DNA from 4 places in the Tatumella ptyseos genome. Region 2 is predicted to be linked to each of the others. Evidence: predicted binding sites of a transcription regulator. Region 2 holds the regulator's gene; each other region holds the start of a gene.
What was found. Region 2 encodes PurR, which represses purine synthesis genes. Its sites were predicted from a motif close to CANGCAAACGTTTGCNTG; they were not measured.

Region 1 (3,786 bases), 710 kb from region 2:
CTTGCCGTATTACGTGAGCAAGGTGTTAACTCACATGTAGAGATGGCTGCCGCATTCCACCGTGCAGGATTCGATACGCGTGACGTCCATATGAGCGACTTGCTGGCAGGACGCACAAACCTCGACGGATTCCATATGCTTGCCGCGTGTGGTGGTTTCTCCTACGGGGATGTACTCGGAGCGGGCGAGGGCTGGGCCAAGTCTATTCTATTCAACCCACGTGTACGTGATACCTTTGCAGACTTCTTCAATCGTGACCAAACCCTAGCGCTGGGCGTCTGTAATGGGTGCCAGATGGTCTCTAATTTACGTGAGATTATTCCGGGCAGCGAACTATGGCCACGTTTTGTTCGTAACCAATCTGAACGTTTTGAAGCCCGTTTCAGTTTGGTCGAAGTGGTCGAAAGCCCATCGCTCGTACTCGAAGGTATGGTGGGTTCACGGATGCCTATCGCAGTTTCCCACGGTGAGGGCTTTGTGGAAGTTCGTAATAGCGATCATTTACAGCAACTTGAAAATAGCAAGCTTGCGGCCTTACGCTTTGTGAACAACCACGGCCAAGTGACAGAACAGTATCCCGCTAACCCGAATGGCTCGCCGAATGGTATTACGGCGGTCACTAATACTTCTGGGCGTGTCACCATTATGATGCCGCATCCAGAGCGTGTATTCCGCACTGTCAGTAACTCGTGGCACCCGGAAAATTGGGGCGAGGATGGTCCTTGGATGCGCCTGTTTAGAAATGCGCGTAAACAATTGGGCTAATATTCTGGAAAACTCCTAAAGCGTTGTAGGGCTATTCGCCCTGCAAGGCTTTGTTGTTATCATTTGCTGTATTCATTGACTGTTATGATGACATTGTGATTCATAAATATATATGATGCCTATAAGGTGCCTTCTGTCCTAGAATTGATAACGCGTTATCTTATCTGGACATCACAATAGTGGGGCACCTTATTTTCTTGTCCAGTGACTTCCCTGAGCAATTCAGCAATAATACTCTTCTCTTAGCCGCATAGTGTATTCACCCTGTGAGTCCCTTATGCAGTGACGCAACGGATAATAAGGTTTGTCATGAAGAAAATAGAAGCGATCATTAAACCGTTCAAATTGGATGATGTCCGCGAATCTCTTGCTGAAGTCGGGATTACCGGGATGACCGTCACAGAAGTTAAAGGTTTCGGACGCCAGAAAGGCCATACAGAACTGTACCGTGGCGCGGAATACATGGTCGACTTTTTACCAAAAGTAAAAATCGAAATCGTGATTGCCGATGATATGGTCGATACTTGCTTAGAAACCATAATGAAAACCGCCCAAACCGGTAAAATCGGTGATGGAAAAATCTTTGTGGTCGATGTGGCTCGTGTGGTTCGGATCCGTACTGGTGAAGAAGACGAAGACGCTATTTAATTTTTACTACTTCCTTAGCAGCACGTTGGCCAAAGGCTATTTTTCTTCGTGCTGCTTAGCTTTACCCCTTTCCCTTGCATCTGCCAATCTCGTACAGAAGCACTTTATTTTGATTCCTGCCCCTTAAAAAGCGTCAATTGATGGCAATATCACCGTCTAGCGCGAAAAGCCAAACGTTTGCGTAAAAAGACCTGCTTCTCTCTACCACCTAGCTTGAAAAGAGTTTACACTAACCGCCATTACCCGTTGTGGGGGAATTTTGATGTTAAAAGCAAGCTGAGTGGAGATGGGAATGTTAAAGCGAGAAATGAACATAGCCGATTACGATGCGGCACTATGGCAGGCAATGGAGCAAGAGAAAGTGCGTCAGGAAGAGCATATTGAACTGATTGCTTCAGAAAACTACACCAGTCCACGTGTAATGGAAGCGCAAGGCTCCCAACTGACCAATAAATATGCCGAAGGGTATCCAGGCAAACGCTACTACGGTGGTTGCGAGTATGTTGATATCGTAGAACAACTGGCGATTGATCGTGCTAAAGCCTTGTTTGGTGCAGACTACGCGAATGTCCAGCCTCACTCAGGCTCCCAAGCTAACTTTGGTGTCTTCACCGCGCTGTTAACACCGGGCGATACTATCCTCGGAATGAACTTGGCGCACGGTGGCCACCTCACTCACGGTTCTCCGGTTAACTTGTCCGGTAAACTCTACAACGTAATCCCTTACGGCATCGATGAAAGCGGTAAGATTGATTATGACGAGCTTGCTGCACTGGCTCAGCAACATAAGCCTAAGATGATTATTGGTGGATTCTCTGCTTACTCAGGTGTCTGCGATTGGGCAAAAATGCGTGAAATCGCGGATAGCATTGGCGCATGGTTATTTGTCGATATGGCACACGTTGCAGGCTTAGTTGCTGCCGACGTCTATCCTAACCCATTACCGCATGCTCATGTGGTCACCACAACGACCCACAAAACCTTAGCCGGTCCACGCGGCGGCCTGATCTTAGCGCAAGGCGGTGATGAGGATCTGTATAAGAAATTAAACTCTGCCGTGTTCCCAGGTGGTCAGGGCGGTCCATTGATGCATGTTATCGCCGGTAAAGCGGTCGCTTTTAAAGAAGCAATGGAACCAGAGTTCAAAACGTACCAACAGCAAGTCGCTAAAAACGCGAAAGCGATGGTCGAGGTTCTGCTTGAGCGCGGGTATAACATCGTCTCTGGCGGAACGGAAAACCACTTATTCTTGTTGGATCTCGTAGAGAAGAATCTTACTGGTAAAGAAGCAGATGCTGCGCTGGGTAGCGCGAACATTACCGTTAATAAAAACAGCGTGCCTAACGATCCGAAAAGCCCATTTGTCACCTCGGGGATCCGTATCGGTACTCCAGCGGTAACGCGTCGTGGTTTCAAAGAAGCGGAAGTTCGCGAGTTAGCGGGATGGATTGCCGACGTATTAGATAACGTTAATGACACGGCAACCATCGAACGTGTGAAAGGTCAAGTGCTAGCACTCTGTGCTCGCTTCCCCGTTTACGCGTAAAATCGAGATGCAATAAAAAAGCCGCGATAGTGACCTATCGCGGCTTTTCTTTTAGCAATTAGGCTTAGCGTTTTAATGCATCGCTAAGTTGATCGCGCATAACCGCTAACATCTCACGAACCACACGTGAGTTACCCGCCACAATGTTACCTGATTGCAGGTAACCATGGCCGCCAGTGAAATCTGTCACCAAACTTCCGGCTTCACGTACTAATAATTCACCTGCAGCGAAATCCCAAGGTTTTAACCCAATCTCGAAATAACCGTCGGTACGACCCGCTGCCACATAGGCTAAGTCCAATGCTGCTGAGCCGGTACGACGGAAATCTGCGCATTTAGTGAATAATGCGGTGACCACGTTGAGGTAACTGGCTGAGTGTTGTTTCGCCTTGAAGGGGAATCCTGTAGCGATGATGGTGCCGTCTAAATCGCGTGCGGTGCTGCCGCGCAGACGGTAACCATTAAGCTGAGCGCCTTGGCCACGTACCGCAGTGAAAAGTTCGTTACGCATTGGATCATAGACGACTGCGACTTCAGTACGGCCTTTGATACGTACGGCGATAGACACTGAGAAGTGTGGGAAACGTTTGATGAAGTTGCTGGTGCCATCCAGAGGATCGATAACCCATTGTATGTCCTTATCTTCACCACCTAAATCACCGCTCTCTTCCGTCACAATGCTGTGTTGCGGATAAGATTTACGGATAACTTCGATAATTAAACGCTCGGCGTCACGGTCAACGTTGGTGACAAAATCGTTGGTGCCTTTTTGATTCGTTTCTACTGCGTCAGGCGTTTCATAATTTTTGGCGATAAGATTGCCGGCC
Region 2 (3,786 bases):
ATCTGATAACGGCCCCCAAAATAATTGCGCACAACAGAATCCTGCCAAGAACAAACTTAAGCTGGCGCTGACCATATTCGCACTTGTCACCAGATAGTCTTGCATCGCGGTAAATGCAGGAAGATACATATCGGTTGCCAAAAAGCCGAGCATACTCAGTAAAGCGAGATAAATAAAAAAGAGTTTTGGATGTTGCATGGAGCGTCCTAGTCAAAATAATCCGAGGAGTGTAAAAGGATGCAGACTTGTTTGTAAAACGGTAATATTTGCCAACATCCTTCAAAATAATTGAAAGCAACTATGTGGTCAGAATATACCTTAATGGTAATTGATAGTGTGGCGCGCAATGGAAGTTTTTCGGGTGCGGCTCAGGAACTACATAGAGTTCCTTCTGCGATCAGTTATTCAGTAAAACAAGTAGAAGAGTGGTTAGCTGTCGATGTATTTGAGCGGCGCCATCGTGATGTGGTATTAACTCCCTCTGGTGAGCACTTTCTCGCTGAAGCGCGCAGTGTTATCAAAAAAATGAATGGCACTCGTCAACAATGTCAGCAACTTGCCAATGGTTGGAGGGGCCGTTTCTCTGTAGCCATTGATAGGATTGTGAAACAGACTCGAGTCGAACAGCTCGTCTTGGATTTCTATCGTCATTTTCCAGATGTTGAGCTTCATATTAATGATGAAGTTTTCAATGGCGTGTGGGATGCGTTAGCGGACGGACGGGTTGATATGGCGATCGGCGCAACGCAAGCTGTCCCAGTATCTGGGCGCTTCAGTGTTCGCGATATGGGTAAACTCTCTTGGCGTTGTGTCGTGGCTCACGATCATCCTTTGCGGGGAGAAACATTCATTAGGGAAGAAGACTTACGAGTATGGCCTTCCTTAGTCATTGAAGACACCTCAAGGGTTCTCCCACGTCGTGATACTTGGACATTGGATAATCAACGCCGTCTAGTTGTACCGAATTGGTCGGTAGGAATACGCTGTGTACAAAATGGTCTATGTGTTGCGATGGTGCCGTCGCACATTGCAACGCTTTACCTTAAGCAGGGGACACTTGTCGAATTACCGATTAGCTATCCAGATAGCCCTTGTTACTTGAGTTGGCGAGAGAATAGTTTTTCACCAGTGTTACAATGGATATTGGATTATCTGGGGAATACAGCCACTCTCAATCAAGAGTGGCTAGAGGCGAAGGATTAACGGCGATAATCCCTGTAAGGGCCATCAATAACAGAACGCCGTTCAACCAGTTGAGGATGAATTTCAAGACGTTGCGCCTCATCGCGTTTATTGACAATACGATCGAGTAGCATCTCAAGCGCTTTTTCGCCTAATTCAATTTTAGGTTGATGAATGGTCGTTAGGGCGGGGCTAAAATAACGCGAATTACGGATGTTATCATAACCAATGATCGAAATATCTTGAGGCACATTCAATCCCTGCTCATTGGCGGCGCAAATAGCCCCCATAGCCATTACGTCACCACCACAGAACACGGCAGTGGGGCGTTTTTTCTGTGAAAGGATCTGCTGCATGGCCAGATAACCCGATTCTGATTCGAAGTCCCCTTGTACAATCCACTCCTCGCGAGGGATAATGCCTTCATCATTTAGCGCCTTAATAAAGCCTGCTAAACGCCCCCCACCTGTGTGGCGCTCCATCTGACCAGGGATACAGCCGATATCTCGATGGCCACGATCCAATAGGTAACGGGCGGCTAAATGTCCTCCCGCAAAAGCATTATCTTCAACAGTATCGGTAAAATTGGCGTGAGAACTTCCCCAATCCATCACCACCATCGGTAATTGGCTATGCTCTTCAAGCATTTTCAACAGAGAATCAGGATACTCGGCACACATCACCATTAAACCATCGACACGTTTTTGCGCCATCATCGAGAGATAGGCCCGTTGTTTTTCAAAGTCAGTATGGGCATTAGCCAATAATAGTGTGTAACCATGTTGAAAACATTTTTTTTCAATCGCTTCAATGATCTCTGCCCAATATGGGGCTTCTACTGACGTCGATAATAAACCAATAGTCTTGGTGGTATTGACCTTTAAACTACGTGCAACAGCACTGGGCGAATAGTGAAGGGCATTAATGGCCTCCCAAACTGTTTGCTGTGTTTGTTCGGCAACGAAACGGGTTTTATTAATAACATGAGAAACAGTGGTGGTGGAAACCCCGGCGAGTTTTGCCACATCTTTTATCGTTGCCATGAGGGGAATCTCCTAGGAAAGCGTTTGCGTTTGCGCAACTTAAAATTAAGGGGGTGGATTCTAGCAGGCTAAAAGGGGTAAAACGAGCTTTTTGCGCAACGCAGCTAAATCGTTTACAAATCGTTACCTTGGAAAGTGTTTTTAGTCGGTAATAAAAAATCCCCGACAGAGCGGGGATTCGTTGGTAAGCAATTTATGGCTATCGAACCGAGTTCGGCGTCATGACTCGTCGAGCGCCAATATAATGTTTTTGCCAATACTCACCAGTGAGATCGGTAATTTGGATATCTTTGCCAGTACGAGGTGATTGAATAAACTTACCGTTGCCGACATATACTCCAACATGGTCGGCAGCCCCCCGGCGATGGATACGAAAGAACACCAGGTCACCTTTTTGAAGTGAATTTCTTTTTACTGGAGCAGCGTCACGTAAGTGATACATTTCGTTGGCCGTACGTGGAATCTTAAATTTAACTAAATCCTTATAAGCATAATAGACTAGACCGCTACAGTCGAAACCGGTATGCGGAGAAGTACCGCCCCATTGATAAGGTTTACCGAGCTGATTCATCAACTTATTCATCGCCGTCTGACGTGCTTTTTGATATTTCTGGTGGTGCGTAGCACTCATTACCATCGCCGCAGAGTGGGGTGAGGCGATACGGGTGTTATGACGAGCCAGTACTTTTTGACCTGCGTAATATTTTTTGCGAGTGAGGCGTGACTGAGCAAGTTTTGAAGATTTAGTTTTAGGCGGGGTAGAAAGCTTTTTCTTAGCAATATGCTTAACTTTGTGGGGTTCAGAGTGTTTGGCCCGTTTGCTAGCTGTTTTAACCTGTTTGCGCTTTCGGCGTGTGTCTTCTGCCGCGACTTTCTTGACTGATTTATGCGCAGTGGCATTGAGATGTCGTTGTGGGGCTGCCTCAGCGACATTAAAAAAAAGTTGCATAAATGCAAGTATTGAAAGCGTAATTATTAGCCGCATATTTAGTATTTAGTCAGTGTTGTACTCAAAAAAGAGTCAGTGAGTAAAAATAACCTCTGACAACGTTGTCAGCCCCATAAGCCATTCTAATCCAGAACTTTTCAAAAAGTTAAGCGAGAATTCAATTAAATCTGTTACTAAGCGTGATTGCGATAATTACTTATGTATCAATTTTACCCACTGCGGTTAAATAACCTTTTTTATTGTGATCTGAGTCACATATTTATCGACTAATAAGATAATTCTTATCTGGAGGCAACTAACTAATTAAACTAGCAAGGAATTTCACACCGGCTAAGATAAGCGGTACACTGTAAGAAATTAAGCTGTTGTTGAGGAAGCAAAATGAGCACTTTAGAAAAAATTAAGACACAAATCTCTGAAAATCCAATTCTTCTTTACATGAAAGGGTCCCCTAAATTACCAAGCTGTGGTTTTTCTGCGCAAGCTGTTCAGGCGCTATCAGGGTGTGGTGAACGTTTTGCTTACGTGGATATTCTACAGAATCCAGATATTCGTGCTGAACTCCCTGCCTACGCTAATTGGCCGACTTTCCCACAACTGTGGGTCGACGGT
Region 3 (3,786 bases), 1.6 Mb from region 2:
TTACAGCTTCCGTGCACGGCAAATCATTATTTCTAATGGACAACAAACCATGGGGGTCGCGCTTCCTTGGGCTATTGGTGCGTGGCTGGTGGATCCTTCACGAAAAGTGGTGTCGGTCTCGGGAGATGGTGGATTTATGCAGTCCAGTATGGAACTGGAGACAGCGGTAAGACTAAAAGCCAACATTTTGCACATTATTTGGGTGGATGATGAGTACAACATGGTGGCAATGCAAGAACAAAAAAAATACCAACGCGTTTCTGGGGTTAAGTTCGGGGCGATCGACTTCAAGGCCTATGCTGAAGCTTTTGGTGCAGCAGGATTTGCCGTCGAAAGTACCGACCAACTTGAGCCTATTTTACAACGCGCAATGGATGTGGAGGGGCCTGCGGTCGTAGCGATTCCCGTCGATTATTCTGATAATCCACGGTTAATGGAAGCGCTACATCTTAGTCAAATTATCTAAGAAGGATAATAAGATGAAGCATAAAGTGGCAGTAGTGACAGGGGCAGGACAGGGTATAGGTGAAGCGATTGCATTACGGTTGTCCCGTGATGGGTTTGCTGTCGCGGTGGTGGATCTTGATGTGCAGGCCGCTACCCGCGTCAGTAAGAAAATTGAACAAGCGGGGGGAAAGACCTTGGCGATTCAGGCCGACGTAGCCGATCGCGCGCAGGTGTTCGCTGCGGTACAGCAAGCGCAGCAGACGTTTGGGGGCTTCGATGTCATTGTCAATAATGCTGGGATTGCCCCATCAACGCCTATTGAGTCGATCACTGAGGATATTGTCGACAAGGTCTATAACATCAATGTGAAGGGTGTTATTTGGGGGATGCAGGCGGCTATCGAGGCATTTAAGCAACTCGGCCATGGGGGAAAAATTATCAATGCTTCCTCTCAGGCTGGCCACGTAGGGAATCCAGAGCTTGCGGTGTACAGTTCCAGTAAGTTTGCCGTGAGAGGGTTAACCCAAACCGCTGCTCGTGATTTGGCTCCGCTAGGGATTACCGTTAACGCCTATTGCCCAGGCATAGTGAAAACGCCGATGTGGCAACGGATTGATAAAGAGATTTCAGCGGCAGCGGGGCAACCCGAAGGCTACGGAACGGAGCAGTTTGCAAAACGTATTACCTTGGGACGCTTATCTGAAGCCGAGGATGTCGCGGCCTGTGTCTCCTACCTTGCTAGTCCGGACGCTAATTATATGACCGGACAATCGCTATTGATCGACGGTGGAATGGTCTTTAGTTAATCCTTTCCCCCACTGTCTTCCTTAGGCAGTGGGGATCCCCATCTTTATCGAAGGGCTTAGGTCAAAAGCCGATCGTCTAAACATTTATTCCAGTAATGATTTACAGCGTTACATTAATTATTTGGTGTATATCACTGTTTCAGCGAATCGATTCGATGGCTATCACGTTTTTCTTATTACGCCATTGAGCGAGCGATCGGGCTTAGTTCATGCTACTGCCAGCGAAACGTTTCGCTGAGGAGCGAAGTATGAACAAAGGTCATCTTTTACATCCCGATATTGCCCATCTTGTCACGCAACTCGGTCATTTTGAGACGCTAACGATTGCCGATGCAGGACTTCCTATCCCGTCAGGGCTTCCCCGTATTGAACTGGCGTTGACCCAAGGTGTCCCTAGCTTTCGACAAGTGAGCGAAGTGGTTGCTAACGCGATGCAGATTCAAGCGGCACATATTGCCGACGAGATCGTTGAGCATAATCCTCAGGCCCATCAGCAGTTGCTGGCATTAATTGAACGAGTGTCAGTCGAGCAGGGACAACCGATAGAGATTTTCTACCTCTCCCATGAGCAGTTTAAATCGCTCACCCATCAGTCGCGCGCCGTCATTCGTACGGGGGAATGTACGCCTTATGCCAATGTGATCTTTACGGCGGGAGTCACTTTTTAAGATGGAAACTCAATGTCTCTTGGCCCTTACCCATATTGAAAAATCGTTTCCAGGAGTTAAAGCGCTGGATGATGCTTCACTCTGCGTCAAGGCCGGACGCGTCATGGCTTTAGTGGGCGAGAATGGCGCCGGTAAGTCGACCATGATGAAAATTATGACGGGTATTTACCAAAAGGATGCTGGAACTTGCCAATGGTTAGGGAAAGAGACGGTCTTTTCTGGCCCGAAACAGTCACAGGAAGCCGGTATCGGTATTATCCATCAAGAGCTTAACCTAATTGGTACCTTGACAGTGGCTGAGAATATTTTTCTTGGCCGAGAGCCGCGGCTTGCCTTTGGACGTATCGATTGGAAAACACTGTATCGCGAGGCCGATCGGTTACTAGCCCGACTAAAGCTCCGTTTTTCCAGCAAAGTCTTGGTGGATAGCTTATCGATTGGCGATCAACAGATGGTCGAAATCGCGAAAGTATTGAGCTATCAGTCGAAAGTGATCGTGATGGACGAGCCGACAGATGCTTTGACCGATACAGAAACCCTCGCCCTGTTCGAGGTGATTAATGAATTAACCGCCCAAGGGTGTGGCATCGTCTATATCTCTCACCGTATGAAAGAAATTTTTGATATCTGCGACGATGTTACCGTTTTTCGAGATGGCCGGTTTATTGGCGAATATCCCATCGACGATATTGATGAAGAACGCTTAATTGAACTGATGGTGGGTCGAAAGCTTGAGGATCAATACCCCCATCTTGATAAAGCGCCTGGCGCGATACGTTTATCGGTCAAGCAGCTATGCGGTCCTGGTATCCATGATATTAGCTTTACGTTACGCAGCGGCGAGATCCTTGGTATATCCGGGTTGATGGGGTCGGGGCGTACTGAGCTAATGAAAATGATCTACGGCGCCCACCCTATATCTGCAGGCGAACTGTACTTGAATCAACAGCCGATCCATGTGCGAACCCCACAGCAGGGACTAAAACAAGGCATTGTCTACATTTCCGAAGACCGTAAGCGGGAAGGACTGGTACTCGGAATGTCGATTAAGCACAACATGTCACTCACCGCCCTGCCTTACTTCTCAGGTTATGGCGGACGATTGAAACACCACGAAGAACGCCTCACTGTTGGGGACTTTATTCGCTTATTCAATATTAAAACCGACTCAATGGATAAGACTATCGGCTTGTTGTCGGGAGGGAACCAACAAAAGGTTTCTATTGCACGAGGATTAATGACGAAACCGAAAGTCTTGATCCTCGATGAACCGACGCGCGGCGTAGATGTGGGGGCAAAAAAAGAGATTTACCAGCTTATTAACCAGTGTAAAGCACAAGGGTTGAGCATCATCATAGTCTCCTCGGAAATGCCAGAAGTGTTAGGGATGAGTGACCGTATTTTGGTCATGCACGAAGGGCGTATGAGTGGCGAGTTTACTCGGCAACAGGCGACACAAGAAAAACTGATGGCAGCCGCCGTCGGCAAGCAGCATAGCGAGGAGTTAGTCATATGAATCCCACCACCGCCAACCCGATAGTTAAACGCTCGTTATGGCACGGTATTCGCGAGCAAAAATCCTTTATCGCACTACTGCTATTAATTGCGGTAGTCGCAACGCAAAGTAGTAATTTTTTCACCCTAGCGAACCTCTTCAATATCTTACAGCAGACCTCCGTCAACGCCATTATGGCGGTGGGGATGACCTTGGTGATTCTGGCTGCAGGTATCGATCTATCGGTCGGCTCCTTACTGGCCTTCACTGGTGCCTTAGTCGCGTCGTTAATCGGTCATGAGGTTAATGCACTACTAGCCGTTAGCGCAGCCTTAATCGCCGGGGGGCTCATCGGTGGTGTAACGGGGAT
Region 4 (3,786 bases), 850 kb from region 2:
GTTCGTTTTCATTACTGATCTTCATTTTAAATAACCAGCCCGACTCATAAGGTGAGGTATTGACCTGCTCAGGGCTATCACTGAGTTCGTCATTCACCGCGATGATCTCGCCGCTTAGCGGCGCATAGATATCGGAAGCTGCTTTTACCGATTCGGCAACGGCACAGTCGTCGCCAACGCTGACTTCACGACCGACTTCAGGCAAATCAACAAAGACCATGTCGCCGAGTAGGCTTTGGGCATGCTCGGTGATCCCCACAGTGACTGAGCCGTCTTCTTCTTGACGAACCCATTCATGACTGTCGCGATATTTTAATTGTTGTGGAACATTGCTCATTTTATTCTCCAGTATTAAATCAAAGCTTTTCCTGCGCGAACAAAGCAGGGTTGTGTCACAGAGACCGGCAGTTCACGCTGGCGAATAAGGACCACCGCTTTATCTCCGATGGTGGCGGGCACCCGAGCGAGCGCAATACTGCAGCCTAATGTCGGCGAGAAGGATCCACTGGTGATCACCCCTTGCTGAGGATCACCATTGATATCGGTAAAGGAGACCGGTAAGTCGTTACGCAGAACGCCTTTCTCATGCAGGACCAAGCCCACCAATTTATCCGTCCCTTGCTCTTGTAAACGCTCAAGCGCCGCCCTACCAATAAACTCACGTTCTTCTGGCTGCCAAGCAAGCGTCCAAGCCATGTTTGCGGCAAGTGGGCTAATGGACTCGTCCATCTCCTGTCCATAAAGGTTCAACCCCGCCTCTAGGCGTAGGGTGTCTCGAGCCCCTAAGCCAGCGGGTTTTACCCCGACGTTTAGTAGCGCTTGCCATAATGTGGCAGCCTGCTCAGCGGGCAAGGCTATTTCGTAACCCTGCTCACCGGTATAACCCGTGGTCGCAACAAACCAGCCCCCACTCTCCACCGAAAAGAAAGGCTTGAGTCCCGACACGGCGCTACGCTGCTCAGTACTCATCACCAACTGGGCTTTCTCAATCGCTTCCGGACCTTGTACTGCTATCAGCGCTAAGTCTCTGCGTTCATCGATCTGAATGCCATAATCCTTGGCCTGATCTGAGATCCACGCTAGATCGTTTTCACGCGTTGCAGAGTTGACCACTAAACGGAAGTGTTGCTCGTCGATAAAATAGACAATTAAGTCATCGATAACGCCACCTGAAGCATTGAGCATCGCGCTATATAACGCTTTACCTGGTAGTGTTAATTTGGCGACGTCATTGGCGAGCAAATGACGTAAAAATTCGCGGGTACGTGCGCCTGTAAGATCAACAATGGTCATATGGGACACATCGAACATTCCTGCAGCACGACGAACCGCGTGATGCTCATCGAGCTGCGAACCGTAGTGCAGTGGCATCAACCATCCGTGGAAGTCGACCATGCGGGCACCGCAGGCTTGGTGTTGTGCAAAGAGAGGGGTTTGTTGACTCATAACACTCCTTCTGCCGCGTAAAACCGCGGTGAGTTAGCTTGCTTAGGTCGGCGGTTAGGATTCAAACGCAAACGTTGTCCTTACAGCAAGTTATCACTCATTGGTTTGCTTAGCTATAAGGTGAAATGGGGGCGAAACTTGCACGCACCAAAATAAGGCAATAGTGTTGCTTGAAGTTAACGTAACGCGATAAGGGCGAATTATGCTGTTAAATAGCGACATAAGTCGCCATTTTTATATTTGTGGAAGTGAGTGAGAGAGTTTATCTACGCTATTTATAACCAAAAGAAAAGCGTTCGGATTAGTTTTTCTAAGGGTAAAAATAGTCATCAATTAGAATAAATCAGCCTTCACAAAGTTGGTGCAATTGACAAGATGTGAGGAAAATCACACCAGCATCCTGCATCGCCTTTTTTGCTCGATTCAGCGATCCGTCTATATCTATTGCCCGACAAGCATCTTCGATTACCCAAGTCTTTAAGCCTGCTTGGGCAGCATCTATGGCCGTCCACGCCACACAAAAGTCGGTGGCAAGTCCCGCTATCATAACCTGATCAATCCCCTGTGCTTGTAGCCAAGCGAGGAGTCCTGTTGAGGTTTGCCGATCCGCCTCTAGAAAGGCAGAATAACTATCAATGCTCGGATGGATACCTTTACGAAGAATTAATCTGGCGTGAGGCAGGTTCATTGCCTCAGACAGTTGTGCGCCGTGAGTTCCTTGAACACAGTGTTCAGGCCATAAACATTGAGGGCCATAGGGCATCTCGATCATTTGATAATCTCGGTACCCAGGGTGAGAAGAACTGAAGGAAAGATGACCCGCCGGATGCCAATCTTGGGTGATTACCACTTGCTCGAATAAAGGGGCAATACGATTGATGACAGGGATCACCTCATCACCTTGGGGTACCGCTAAAGCCCCCTGCGGTAAGAAGTCATTTTGAACATCCACAACCAACAGTGCAGTGTTGTTACCTATCGTGATTGAACCTTGACTCATTATGATTTTACTCCTTTCGCAGCCACTCAGGCAGATCATGTTCGCCCAACGCTTGCTTGATCAACTGTGGTTTGATACCGGGAAGCTTATCCGCAAGGGTTAAGCCGATATCACGAACCATTTTTTTCAGCGGATTTTGTCCTGCGAACAGGTCTTGGAAGCTCTGCATGCTTGCCAACATTTTCGCTGCACTTAGCTTACGAAGGCGCTCATAGCGACGCAGATAGAGGTGTTGTCCAATATCTTTGCCCTCTTGGTGAAGGCGGATGAGCTGACCGATAAGTTCGGCGGCATCCATAAAGCCTAGATTCACGCCTTGGCCCGCCAACGGATGAATGGTGTGCGCAGCATCCCCAACCAACACGAGCCGGTGGCGGGCAAATTGTCGGGCGTAGCGAGCGGTAAGCGGGAAGGTTTTACGTTCGCTATTGAGGCTACAAGGTCCTAGCTGCATATCAAAGGTAACAGCCAGTTGCTGACAGAATAGCGACTCATCCATCAAACTTAGCTTTTTCGCGGTTTGCGGTTCGGTCGACCAGACAATCGAACAGCAGTGCGGGTCTTCAAAAGGGAGAAAAGCTAAAATACCTTCGCCATGAAATACCTGCCGGGCAATCCCCTGGTGAGGTTGCTCGGTGCGAATATTGGCGACTAATGCGTGGTGCTTATAATCCCAGAAGGTTAAAGGAATATCCGCCTTACCCCTCAGCCATGATTGCGCACCGTCTGCCGCGACCATTAGGCGAGCAGTCATCATGCTACCATCTTGTAAACTGACGAAGGTCTCGTTGTCACCGAAAGCCGTCTGTACCAAAGTTGCGTGAGGGATAAGCGTGATATGCGAGAGTTTTTCTGCCTGCTGCCATAAGGCGGTGTGCAATACCGTGTTTTCGATAATATAACCTAACCCTTGGCCGCCCATTTCAGCGTCATCAAAAGCGATTTGTCCGAAGCTATCTTTTTCCCATACCTTCATACCGTGATAACAACTGGCCCGCATACGCAGGATATCCTGCCACACGTCTACTTTTTCTAATAAACGTTGGCTTGCCCGGTTTATTGCCGAGACGCGGACCGATAACGGGTCTTGTGGGGTAAAACATGGGGCTGGGCCCTGTTCTAAAACCGCAACACTGAGCCCTGAATCTTTAAGCCCACACGCGACAGCGAGGCCGACCATTCCCCCACCAGCAATAATAATATCGTAGCTTTGCATGCATATTCTCTTAATTAACGTTTAACCCAGCCTAAGGTTCGGCTAGCGAGGTGATGCTTTAACCCAGAGACTCGTTCCATCGCAAGTAGTCCCAGATTACGGCCAATGATTAAAGGTAAGTTAT

Region 1: glyA (serine hydroxymethyltransferase) is a predicted target of PurR. The motif match lies at 1,580-1,597, and genes of this name have one in related genera.
Region 3: rbsD (D-ribose pyranase) is a predicted target of PurR. The motif match lies at 1,473-1,490, and genes of this name have one in related genera.
Region 4: gcvT (glycine cleavage system aminomethyltransferase GcvT) is a predicted target of PurR. The motif match lies at 1,511-1,528, and genes of this name have one in related genera.

The regions. Positions count from the first base shown of each region.
Region 1 is NZ_CP130649.1:2,184,692-2,188,477, reverse strand. It holds gene purL (phosphoribosylformylglycinamidine synthase) at 1-765, shown strand, start outside; gene glnB (nitrogen regulatory protein P-II) at 1,075-1,413, shown strand; gene glyA (serine hydroxymethyltransferase) at 1,706-2,959, shown strand; gene suhB (inositol-1-monophosphatase) at 3,024-3,786, opposite strand, start outside.
Region 2 is NZ_CP130649.1:1,478,376-1,482,161, forward strand. It holds gene punC (purine nucleoside transporter PunC) at 1-198, opposite strand, end outside; gene punR (DNA-binding transcriptional activator PunR) at 301-1,203, shown strand; gene purR (HTH-type transcriptional repressor PurR) at 1,200-2,225, opposite strand; gene QJR74_RS06970 (C40 family peptidase) at 2,425-3,210, opposite strand; gene QJR74_RS06975 (Grx4 family monothiol glutaredoxin) at 3,556-3,786, shown strand, end outside.
Region 3 is NZ_CP130649.1:3,134,597-3,138,382, forward strand. It holds gene alsS (acetolactate synthase AlsS) at 1-466, shown strand, start outside; gene QJR74_RS14790 ((S)-acetoin forming diacetyl reductase) at 480-1,253, shown strand; gene rbsD (D-ribose pyranase) at 1,502-1,921, shown strand; gene rbsA (ribose ABC transporter ATP-binding protein RbsA) at 1,923-3,437, shown strand; gene rbsC (ribose ABC transporter permease) at 3,434-3,786, shown strand, end outside.
Region 4 is NZ_CP130649.1:629,458-633,243, reverse strand. It holds gene gcvH (glycine cleavage system protein GcvH) at 1-337, opposite strand, end outside; gene gcvT (glycine cleavage system aminomethyltransferase GcvT) at 352-1,446, opposite strand; gene pncA (bifunctional nicotinamidase/pyrazinamidase) at 1,790-2,446, opposite strand; gene ubiI (FAD-dependent 2-octaprenylphenol hydroxylase) at 2,454-3,662, opposite strand; gene ubiH (2-octaprenyl-6-methoxyphenyl hydroxylase) at 3,677-3,786, opposite strand, start outside.